DNA from 3 places in the Geodermatophilus sp. CPCC 206100 genome. Region 1 is predicted to be linked to each of the others. Evidence: riboswitches for the same ligand, from Rfam matches in the RefSeq annotation. Region 1 holds a riboswitch; each other region holds the start of a gene.

What was found. Region 1 has a riboswitch for cyclic di-AMP ahead of PGN05_RS00695 (lytic transglycosylase domain-containing protein). Riboswitches for the same ligand answer to the same signal wherever they lie in the genome.
Region 2: another riboswitch for cyclic di-AMP. It lies ahead of PGN05_RS12040 (C40 family peptidase); the one in region 1 lies ahead of PGN05_RS00695 (lytic transglycosylase domain-containing protein).
Region 3: another riboswitch for cyclic di-AMP. It lies ahead of PGN05_RS15090 (C40 family peptidase); the one in region 1 lies ahead of PGN05_RS00695 (lytic transglycosylase domain-containing protein).

What each region holds. Positions count from the first base shown of each region.
Region 1 is NZ_JAQISV010000003.1:28,276-31,991, reverse strand. It holds gene PGN05_RS00710 (flavin-containing monooxygenase) at 1-41, opposite strand, end outside; gene PGN05_RS00705 (TetR/AcrR family transcriptional regulator) at 97-744, opposite strand; gene PGN05_RS00700 (class I SAM-dependent methyltransferase) at 741-1,379, opposite strand; gene PGN05_RS00695 (lytic transglycosylase domain-containing protein) at 1,556-2,434, opposite strand; cyclic di-AMP (ydaO/yuaA leader) riboswitch at 2,669-2,830, opposite strand; gene PGN05_RS00690 (hypothetical protein) at 2,957-3,679, opposite strand.
Region 2 is NZ_JAQISV010000021.1:61,504-65,219, reverse strand. It holds gene PGN05_RS12050 (DEDD exonuclease domain-containing protein) at 1-945, opposite strand, end outside; gene PGN05_RS12045 (hypothetical protein) at 1,132-1,428, shown strand; cyclic di-AMP (ydaO/yuaA leader) riboswitch at 1,607-1,804, shown strand; gene PGN05_RS12040 (C40 family peptidase) at 1,932-2,903, shown strand; gene PGN05_RS12035 (M48 family metallopeptidase) at 3,175-3,716, shown strand, end outside.
Region 3 is NZ_JAQISV010000030.1:36,025-39,740, reverse strand. It holds gene PGN05_RS15100 (hypothetical protein) at 1-178, shown strand, start outside; gene PGN05_RS15095 (LppW family protein) at 251-1,135, shown strand; gene PGN05_RS15090 (C40 family peptidase) at 1,178-1,693, opposite strand; cyclic di-AMP (ydaO/yuaA leader) riboswitch at 1,707-1,840, opposite strand; gene PGN05_RS15085 (hypothetical protein) at 2,192-2,362, shown strand; gene PGN05_RS15080 (D-2-hydroxyacid dehydrogenase family protein) at 2,414-3,376, shown strand; gene PGN05_RS15075 (SMP-30/gluconolactonase/LRE family protein) at 3,381-3,716, opposite strand, start outside.

The sequences.
Region 1 (3,716 bases):
CCCACGATCAGCACGTCGACGTGCGCGGTGGTGTCGGTCATGGCGCTCCCCCTGCTCGGCCGGTGACCGGCACCACGGTAGTCGACACGGTGTCGATCACCTCGACGGCTCGTCGGTGCCGTAGATGGCGCGCAACCAGACGGTGAGCAGGACGTCGATGAGGTCCGCCTCCCCGACGGCGGGCTGCTGGCCGGCGAGCGTGCCCTGGATGACCCGCTCGTTCATCCAGTTCAGGGCGACGGCGAGGTCCCGCGCCGGGGGCCCGCCGGGCGCCGCCCCCCGGGCCCGCTCGGCCTCGATGGCGGCCGCGGTCTCGGCGACGAAGCCCTCCATCACCCGGGCCCACAGCTCGCGGACCTCGGCACTGCCGGCCAGCAGCTGGGTCGCCGCCGCGGTCAGCGCCCGGTGCGCGGTGAAGGTGTCGCGCACGGCGACCAGCGCCGCCCGCCAGCCGGCCCGCGCGTCGCCGCCGGCACCGGCGAGGGCGGCCGACCGCAGCGCGTGCGCCTCGGCCACCACCCGGTCCAGCAGCGCGAGGACGACGGCGTCCTTGGAGGCGAAGTAGAAGTAGAACGTCGGCCGGGAGATCCCCGCGCCGCGGGCGAGGTCGTCGACGGAGATCTCGGCGAGCGGCCGCTGCGCCAGCAGCGCCTCGGCGGTGGCCAGGAGGGCGCGCTCGCGGTCGTCGCCGGAGGGCCGGCGCGCGCGGCGGCCGCGGCCGGGGGCCGGCGCCGGACCGGTCACGGCAGCCGCCACACCGTCGTCCGCCGCAGCCCGGGGCCCTCGGTCTCGGGGATGTCGTAGACGGCGGCCGCCACCAGCCGCTCGTGCGGCAGGTAGGGCCGGCCGGGGTCCCCGACCAGCACCTCGCAGCCGCGCGCGCGGGCGCGGTCGAGGAACGGCAGCACCCGCTCGGTCATCTCCCGGTCGTAGCAGACGTCCCCCGCGAGCACGACCTCGATGCCGGGCAGGTCACCGTCGAGCACGTCGCCGGCCACGCCCACCCCGCCCACGCCGTTGAGGGCCGCGTTGACGACGACCGCCGTCCGGCTGAACGGGTCGACGTCACTGGCCAGCACCGAGCGGGCGCCGGCCCGGAGGGCGGCGATGGCGACCAGGCCGCTGCCCGTCCCGAGGTCGAGCACCGCCCGGCCGGCCACCACCTCCGGGGTGTCGAGCACGAACCGGGCCAGCGCCTGGCCGCCCGGCCACGCCGCAGCCCAGAAGGGCGGCGCCTGGCCGGCGCCGCCCTCCGCGGTCTCCATCGCCTCCCAGAGGGCGACGACGTCCTCGGCCACGTGCAGCCGGACCTCCGGGACCGAGGACGGTCGCTGGACCTGGGTGTGGGCGCGGACGAACCCGGCGGGGACGGATCTCACGCCGGCCAGTCCACCATCCGCCCGGGTCAGGTCACCGCCCCGGAGGACGGGGTCCCGCCTCGGCACCTGAGCCCCCGCCCAGGGCCCCCCCCTGAGGGTGCGAGGGGTGGGGAGGACGGGCGGCCCCCCTGCCCCCCGCCGCGAGCCCGCGAGCGGCGGGGGGCAGGGGGGTCCTTCTAGTACCAGTTGTTGGCCTTCGAGTGCGCCCAGGCCGCGCAGGGGCTGCCGTACCGGTTCTCGATGTAGATCAGCCCGGCGTCGATCTGCCGGTAGCCGTCCGAGGTCTTGGCGATGCCGGTGCCGGCCCACGTCGAGTTGAGGAACTGCGGGATGCCGTAGGCGGTGCTGGTCGGGTTCTGCGCGTTGGGGTTCCAGCCGCTCTCCTTGCCCCACAGGTTCTCCAGGCAGCTGAACTGGTCCGCGCTGCCGACCTTGGACATGGCGTACTCCTTGAAGGAGCCGCTGGGAGCGGAGGACGAGCCGCCGCTCGCAGCGGGAGCGGCCGGCGCCCGCTCGGCCTCTCGGGCGGCGCGCTCAGCGGCCTCGCGCTCGGCGGCCTCCTGGGCGGCGCGCTCGGCGGCGACCCGCTCGGCCTCCAGCCGGTCGCGCTCGGCCTGCTCGGCGGCGAGCCGCTCGGCCTCCAGCCGGTCCCGCTCGGCCTGCTCGGCGGCGGCCTGGGCCTGGGCCGCGCTGGCCTCGGCGGCCTCGCGCTCGCCGCGGGAGGCGGCCAGGTCCTCGAGCGAGGCGAAGTCGTCGGGAGCCACCTCGGCGGTCGGCGCCTCGGCCGCGGCCTGCGGCGCGATACCGAGGGCCTCGGCGACACTGTGCGAGGCGCTGACCGTGCTGGTCTCGGCCTCGGCCGGCGGCTGGCCGCCGGCGAGCAGGTTCACCACGACGGCCCCGGCGGCGGCCGCGGCCAGCAGGAAGGCCGGGCGGCGACCCTTGGCCGGCAGGTGCACGCGCCGGCGGGTCGGGCGCTGGGCACCGAGCTCGGGGGTGGGGAACTCGGCGGTGTCCGCCTGGACGGCGGGGAACTGCTGGGTGCGGTCGATCATCGGGTGTGGGTGCTCCGGGGCGAGAGTGCGCGCGGGCCGACCCTCCGCGGTGCGGGGGGCAGCCCAGGGCGGCGCGGGCTGGGGGTGGGTGCGCCGGCGGCGTCGGGAAGTGACGCGGGAGACCGGCGGGCGCGGTCAGGCGGGATCAGCGGGCCGGGAGGAGGCGCGAGGTGCGCGCGGCCGGGTGTCCCTGCGAGCCGCGAGGGCCCGGGGGCGGGGCATGCGGAGACTCTCCGTTTCTTCCGTGGCCGCCTACCGGGTTAGCTGACGGGTTCGGGCGGGAAGGCGCCCTACCGGCCCTCCGAGCGACGCTCGGCAGGCCGGACTCACCCCAGTGCTGCGGTGGGTCCCCGGCTCGTGGCCACGGCTGCGGACACGACTCGGCGGCGTCCACCCAGGCTCCCCGTGTGGGGAGAGACGACCAGGCGGACGAGAGCCACCGTAGGGGCCGTTACCGTCCCGTGACAATCCCGGCCGTCACATCGGCACCGTGAGCTGTGTCGCGGTGGGCGCCGGCTCCGCTCAACCGGCGACCGGCTCCCGGGGCTCGGTGAGCACCACGTTCCCGGTGAGCCGCACGGCCCCGCCGCGCGGGGCGTCGGACGCCGCCCGGTCGGGCCCGACGGCGGGCGAGCCCTCCAGCGCGGCACCGAGGCTGTCGGTCAGGAGGCGCAGGGACTCGCGGGCGTCGTCCTGCCGACGACGGAGGTCGGCGAGTTCGGCAGCGGCGGCGGCCGCCTCCTCCTGCAGGCGCGCCCGCTCCGCGGCGGCCTCCCGGAGCAGCTCCTCGGCCTGCCGGCGGACCCGCTCGAGGGCGGCGTTCCGCAGGTCGGACACGTTGCCCAGCCGCGCCTCGGCCTCGGCCCGGGCGGTCGCGCGGACCTGCTCGGCGTCCCGCTCGGCCTCGGCGACCACCTCGGCCGCCCGCACCTCGGCCAGCCGGAGCAGCTCGCGCATCGCGCCGACGAGCAGCACCGCGTCGCGCTGCTCCGCGTCCGCGACCGCCAGGGCCGGTACGGGAGGGGCAGGGACGGCGGCGTCGTTACAGCGACTGCACCGGATCCCACTGGTTCCCGGCACCGGACGGACGAGCAGCTCGCTCTCCACCCAGGCGACGTAGTCGTCGACGTCGGCCCGGTCGTAGCCGCGCAGCCGCCGGCGGAACCGCGGTCGCGGCTCGAACAGCGCCGCGAGCCCGGCCGACTCCCCGGTGGGGTCGACGTCCCCTTCGCCCTGCTCGACCATCCCCGGCCTCCCCCGATCGGCTACAGCGACTGCAGCG
Region 2 (3,716 bases), on a different contig from region 1:
CTTGTGCTCGGCGATCAGCCGCAGCTCCCGGACGGCGGCCTCGAGGTCGTGGGCGCAGGAGATGGTGTCGACCCGCTGCGCGAGGGCGACCATCTCGGTGATCCGGCTGCGCTGCTCGCCGGCACCGAAGTAGCTGCGGACGCGGCTGCGCAGGTCGCTCGACGTCCCGACGTAGAGCGGCTCGTCGCGGGGCCCGCGGAAGAGGTACACGCCCGGGCCGGAGGGGACGCCGTCGGCCAGGTGCCGCTTGCGCAGCCGGTCGGGGTCGACCTGGCGGGTGAGGCCGGTCAGCTCCTCCAGGGTGGAGACGCCGAGCGGGCCCAGCCGCTCGAACAGCCCGTGCAGCACGTCGACGGTGGCCCGCGCGTCGGCCAGGGCGCGGTGGCAGGGCTCGCTGGCGGCGCGGAAGTAGGGCGCCAGGGTGGCCAGCTTGCAGTTGGGCACCTCGTCGCGCGTGAGCAGCCGGCGGGCGAGGACGGCGGTGTCGACCGAGGCAGCGGCCGGCCAGGCGATGCCGTTCTCCGCGCACGCGGCCTTCAGGAAGCCGAGGTCGAAGGGGGCGTTGTGGGCGACGAGGACCGCGCCGCGGGCAAACTCGAGGAAGGCGGGCAGGACCGCGCCGATGCGCGGGGCCGCGGTGACCATCGTGGTGGTGATTCCGGTGAGCACGCTGATGTAGGGCGGGATCTCGCGGCCCGGGTCGACCAGGGTCTGGAACTCGCCGAGGACCGCTCCGCCGCGCACCTTGACCGCGCCGATCTCGGTGATCGCGTTGTCCTTGGGAGACCCCCCGGTGGTCTCCAGGTCGACGACGACGAACGTGACCTCCGCCAGCGGGGTGCCCAGCTCCTCGATGGTGGCCTGCTCGTAGCGCGGCAGCCCGGCGGCGGCTCGTGCGACTGTCCCGGCGGCGATCCCGGCCGGCCGGGCGGGGGAAGAGGGCACGGGGCGGACGCTAGGTCGGGGGAGTGACAGTCCCGGGGACGCGCGCCGGGCGGACGCTGGATCCCCCGGGGCCCGCGGTGCGCGACCGTCCGGAACTGTCGGTGCCCGTCCCTAGCGTGCTGCTCAGACCGGTCGGGGCCAGGGACGGCCCCCGCGACCAGGGCCGGTCAGCAGAGGAGTGGGTTGATGTTCATCGACTGCGACACCTGCACCGCTCGCGGCACCGGCTGCACGGACTGCGTCGTCACCGTGCTGCTGGGGGCGCCACCGGGCTGGCAGGGGGCCGATCCCACCGTGGTGCCCATGACGGCGCGCGCCCAGACCGCCGAGGACGTCGTCGTCCCGGCGCCCGGCGTGGTGGTGGAGTTCGACGAGGTCGAGCGCCGCGCCGTGCGGGCGCTGGCCGAGGGCGGCCTGGTGCCACCGCTGCGCCACCAGGCCTCGCCTCGCGGCACCGGAGACCGGCGGCGGCGCACCGGGTGAGCGGGCGCAGGCAGGTCCCGTCCGGCGCTCCGCGAGCGGCGCGCGGGGAGCGGGGCGGCGCGCCGGGCCGGTGTGGGAGTTCCCACAGTCCACGCGGCCCTCGTTTGTCACACCTGCACCACGTCCGTACGGTGAGCCGGTCCGGCCGGGAGGTCGTCACCCGTACAGAGGTGGCCTCGGCCGGTCACCGCCGAATCGCCCGACGCGCTCCCTGGCGTCGAGGGTGAACCGGGGACCCACCGCAGCACTGGGGTGAGTTCTCGCGTGCGCCGGTCCGCCGGAGCACACGCGCCGGCCCGCCGGCACGCAGAGATAGGGCACGTCTTCCCAGCCCGAACCCGTCAGCTAACTCGGTAGGCGGTCGCTGAGGAAGAAACGGAGAGCCGCCGCCCGTGGCGACCCCTCACCCTGCCCTGGGGCATGCCCCTGATCCGCTCCACCCCGACCTCCCGGTCACCTCCCGCCGCCCCACCACCGCCGGCCGCCTCGGCCGCGGGCTCGTCGTGGGAGCCACCGCCAGCCTGGCCCTGACCCTGCTGCCAGGGACGGCCACCGCCGATCCGGAGCAGGCGGGCAGCGCCGCGCAGGCCGCCCAGCTCGTCGCCCGGGCCGGCCACGAGCTGGAGGTCGTCAGCGAGCAGGTCAACGAGGCGCGGGAGACCCTCGCCCAGCGTGAGGCTGCCGCCGCCGACGCGGACCGTGTCGCCGCCGAGGCCGACGCCCGGCTCGGCGCGCTGGACGGCCAGATCCGCCAGGTGGCCCGCGCGGCGTTCACCGGCGGGAGCCTGTCCGAGTTCGACCTGATGACGACCAGCGACTCGGCCGACGACTTCGTCTCGCAGCTGGCCACGCTCGACGCTCTCGCCGGGCACGCCGGCGACGTGCTGGCGCAGGTCGCCGAGTCGGCCACCGCAGCCGAGCGGGCCCAGGCCGACGCCGATGCTGCGGCGGCGGCCGCCCGCGGGGCCCTCGACGAGGTCACCGCTCGCCAGTCCGGGCTCGAGGCGGACATCGCCGACTACCGGGGGCAGTACGCCGCCCTGTCCGCTCCGCAGCAGCAGCAGGTGCAGACGGCCCACTCCGGCCAGCCGGTGGCCGCCGCGGCACCGGCGCCCGCGGCCAGCGGTGCCGCGCAGGCCGCCGTCGACACGGCGCTGGCGCAGGTCGGGGATCCCTACGTCTGGGGCGCCGGCGGCCCCAACTCCTTCGACTGCTCCGGGCTCACCCAGTACGCCTATGCCGCGGCCGGCGTCAGCCTCCCGCACTCGAGCCGCATGCAGTCGACCATGGGCCGGGCGGTCTCCCGCGCCGACCTCCAGCCGGGAGACCTGATCTTCTTCTTCAGCCCGGTCAGCCACGTGGCGATGTACATCGGCAACGGGCAGATGGTGCACGCCTCGACGTCCAGCCAGCCGGTGAAGGTCGTGGGCGTGGACTCGATGGGCGGCATCACCGCCATGCGCCGCCTCGTCTGAGGACGGACTCCCTGCAGGGCCCCGCCGTGAGCCTGCGAGCGGTGGGGGGCAGAGGGTCCCGCCTCGGCTCCTGGCCCGGTCCGGGCCCCGCCGTGAGCCTGCGAAGGGTGGGGAACGGGGTCCCGCTTTGGCCCTTGGCCCTCTGCAGGGGCCCGCCGTGAGCCTGCGAAGGGTGGGGAACGGGGTCCCGCTTTGGCCCTTGGCCCTCTGCAGGGGCCCGCCGCGAGCCTGCGAGCGGTGGGGGGCAGGGGGTCCTCTTAGGATCGGCCGGGTGAGCGCCCGCCGGGCCGCGCTGCTGGTCGCGGGTGTGTTGGGGCTGGCGCTCGTCCTGGTCATCGCCCTCCGGACGCCGTGGACGGTCCTGGCCGAGCCGACCGGCGGTGCGACGCCGGTCCGCCCCGGCGCGGGCGTGCCCGCCGCCGTCGTCGACCGCGCGGAGTCCTTCGCTGCCGCACTGCGGCCGGCGTCGCTGGCCTCCCTCGTGCTGGGCCTGACCGTCTCCGCGGTCCTGGCGCTGACGCCGCTCGGCGCGCGACTGGTCCGGGCGGTCGCCCGGCCGCTGGGCGGGGGTTGGGCCTGGCAGGTCCTCCTCGGCACGCTGGTGCTGTCGCTGCTCGGGCGGCTGGTGACCCTGCCCCTGTCGGCCTACGGCGAGGTCGTCCGGCACCGGTACGGCCTCTCGACGCGCAGCTGGCCGCTGTGGGGCCGGGACGTCGCCGTCTCCACCGCCATCGACGCGGCCCTGACCGCCGTGCTCCTCCTCGCCCTCGTCTGGCTGGCCCGGCGCGCACCGCGGAGCTGGTGGGCCTGGGC
Region 3 (3,716 bases), on a different contig from region 1:
CCGCTACCGCAACCACGACACCGCGCGGCTCGTGGAGCACGTCGGCCGGGTCGGCGCCGACGCGCTGCTGAACCTCCGCTACGGGCTCCTGTTCCTCCGCTCCTGGCCCCGGGAGTCCCACGCCGCCTTCTCCGTCCAGCCCGCCGGCGACCTGCCGCAGCCCTGCCGGCCGCGGTAGGCCGTCCCCCGTCCGGGGGAGAGCAGCAGCTCAGGCGGGGTGTTTGCCAGGAAGCGGTCCCACCCTGGGCCCGTGGCCGGACGCCGTCCCCTCCGAGACCACCGGCTCCGCCGGGGTCTGGCCGCGCTGTGCGCCGCGGCGGTCCTGGCCGGGTGCGCCGGCCACGCCGCCGGCCAGGACGTCGACACCGCCTCGGTCCGGAGTTCCCCGACCGCTGAGGTCGTGCCACCCCGACCCGTGGCCCCGGCCGTCGACGCGGTCCGGGTCCTGACCGACGTCACGGCCGCGGCGGCCGGCGCCGGCGGGACGGTCACGGTCGCCGTCCAGGACGCCGACGGCCACCAGCTCCTCGCCGGCGGCGACGCGGGCGCACCCGCCTACACCGCCTCGCTGGTCAAGGTGGTGGTGGTGACCCGGCTGCTCCAGCTCGACCAGGCCGGCGCCGTTCCCCTCGACGAGAGCGACCTCGAACGGGCCCAGCGCGCCATCACCGACTCCGACGACGACGCGATGAGCCTGCTCTGGGACCGGTACGACGGCGCCCGCCTGGTCACCGACCTCGCCGGCGAACTCGGCCTGACCGGCACCGCACCGCCGGCGATCGCCGGGCAGTGGGGGCAGGCGACCACCACGGCGGCGGACTACGCCACCGTCCTCCGCCGGCTCCCCGAGCTGCTCGACGCGGAACGCGCCGGGCTGCTCACCGGCTGGCTGGGATCGGTCGCCACCACCGCCGCCGACGGGTTCGACCAGCGGTTCGGGCTGTTCGGCCGGGCCGGCGTCAAGCAGGGCTGGATGTGCTGCGTCGACGGCCGGCGCCAGCTGCACTCGGCGGGCGTGCTCCCCGACGGCCGGGTGGTCGTCCTGCTCGGCGACTTCCCGACCTCCACGACCTGGGACCGGGCCCGCGCCGCGCTCGACGGCGCAGCGGCCGCCGTTCTCGCCGGCATCGGCTGACCGTGCCCCGGCCGCTCGACGAGCGGCCGGGGCACCGCGGCGTCAGGCGACCCGGCGAGCGCCGGCGTAGCTCGGCATCGAGTCGAGGTTGACCACGGCGACCGGCTTGCCGGCCGTCGAGGCGTGCACCATCTGGCCGTTGCCGATGTACATGCCCACGTGCGAGACGGGGCTGTAGAAGAACACCAGGTCACCCGGCCGGAGGTCGCCCTTCCCGACCGCGGCCCCGAACGTCGACTGCGCCCGCGAGGTGCGGGGGATCGAGACGCCGGCCGCCTTGTACGAGAAGGAGGTCAGGCCCGAGCAGTCGAAGGAGTTGGGACCGGTCGCGCCGTAGACGTAGCGGTCGCCCACCTGGGCGAGAGCGGTGTCGACGGCGGCCTGGGCGGTGCCGTTCGGCGCGGCGGCCGGAGCGGCGGCGACGGCGGCGGTGGCGGCGGGGTCACCCGCGTCGGCCGAGGCCGGCAGGGGGGTGAGGGCGATTCCGGCACCGGCGATGGCGGCGACGGCGATCCCGCGGAACGTGCGACGTGCAGAGGGCGTGCGTGTAGTCGTCATGGACGACGGGTTCTCCTGTTCTCCACGGCCGCCTACCGGGTTAGCTGACGGGTTCGGGCGGGGGAGTCGCCCGGCGCGACGGATCGCGCTTCACCCCAGGGATCCAGGTGGGTCCCCGGTCCGGGCATCGGTAGACGACCGATGCCTGGTTCGGCGGGGTCCGGCGGGTGCCGCTCCGGGAGATGGGCGGCGAGGGGGCCCGCGAGACCGGGCAGAACGCTAAGAAGGCGCGACGAGCGTCGCCAATCGGGGTCGATGACCTGGCGACCGCGCCGACCTCGCCGCGACTCGCCGTCGTCAGCAGCGGGGACGACGGAGCGTGAGGAGCGTTTCCCCAGCGTCCGTGCTGGTCAGGAGATTTCCACGACTTGACCTGACCCCGGGGTGCCGCCACGGTGCGTCACCGGCGGGCGACCGCGAGCGCTGGGATCCCGGGTGATTGACCCGGCCGTCGGGCGGGCAGGGAAGCAGGCAACCCCAACCAGGAGGAGCAGTTCGATGGCAGGCATGATCCGCAAGCTCGTGGCGTCGGGGATCGCGGCGAAGGTGCTGCAGGAGGCCCGCAAGCCGCAGAACCAGGCCAAGATCAAGGAGTTCATCGCCAAGATGGGCGAGCAGAACAAGAAGGGCGGCGGCGGCAAGGGCTACGGCCGCGGCCCCGTCCGCTGACGCCGTGACCGGACGCAGCCCCGCTCGAGCTCCGAGCCGGGGCCGCGTCCGGTGACCGTGCTCCGCATCGCCGTCCTCGACGACCACCAGTCCGTCGCCGCGGACTTCTGCGACTGGTCCCGGCTGCCCGAACCGGCCGAGGTCACCTACCTCGCCGACCCCGCGCCCGACGAGGACGCCCTCGTCGCCCGCCTCCGGCCCTTCGACGTGCTCGTCGCCATGCGCGAGCGCACGCCGTTCCCGCGCCGCGTCCTCGAACGCCTCCCGCAGCTGCGCCTGCTGGTCACCACTGGCCGGCGCAACGCGGCCATCGACCTCGCCGCCGCGGCCGACCTCGGCATCCCCGTCTGCGGCACCGGCTCGCACGCGCCCGGCACCGCCGAGCTGACCTGGGCGCTCATCCTGGCGGTGGCCCGGCACGTCCCGGAGGAGGACGCCGGCATGCGCGCCGGCGGCTGGCAGACCACGCTCGGCACCGACCTCGCCGGCGCCACACTCGGCGTCGTCGGGCTCGGCCGGCTCGGCGCGCGGGTCGCCCGCATCGGCCGCGCCTTCGACATGGACGTCGTCGCGTGGAGCCAGCACCTCACCGACGAGCGCGCCGCGGAGGTCGGCGTGCGACGGGTGGGCCGGGACGAGCTGTTCGCCACAGCGGACGTCGTCACCGTGCACCTGGTCCTCTCCGACCGCACCCGCGGGCTGGTCGGCCGCGCGGAGCTGGCGCGGATGAAGCGCACCGCGATCCTGGTCAACACCTCCCGCGGGCCGATCGTCGACGAGACCGCCCTCCTCGCGGCCCTCCGCGAGGAGCGCATCGCGGGCGCCGGCCTCGACGTCTACGACCGCGAGCCGCTGCCCGCCGAGCACCCGCTCCGCCGCGAGCGGCGCGCCGTCCTCACGCCGCACCTCGGCTACGTCACCCGCAACACCTACGAGGTCTTCTACGGCGAGGCGGTCGAGGACGTCGCCGCGTTCCTCGCCGGCTCGCCCGTCCGCGTCCTCCGCCCGGAGTGAGCGCCTAGGGCCGGCCGGCGTGCGGGACGTCGACCTCGGTCGCCACCAGCACCGCCTCGCGCACCGGCGCGCGGTTGTGCTCGTAGAAGTCCGGCGCGCAGCACATCAGCAGGGTGCGGCCGTCGTCCCCGCCGAGCATGCAGGCGAAGACGCCCAGCCCGGACGGCGCCGCCACCTGGTCGACCACCACGCCGCCCGGCGCGAGGCGGACCACCCGCGCGCCGAGGCCGTCGGCCGCCCAGATGTGCCCCTCGGCGTCGAGGGTGCAGCCGTCGGGGGCGATCACCAGTTGGCCGAGCACCTCCTCGGTGGTCCGGCCGGTCACCTCCGGGCCGAGCGC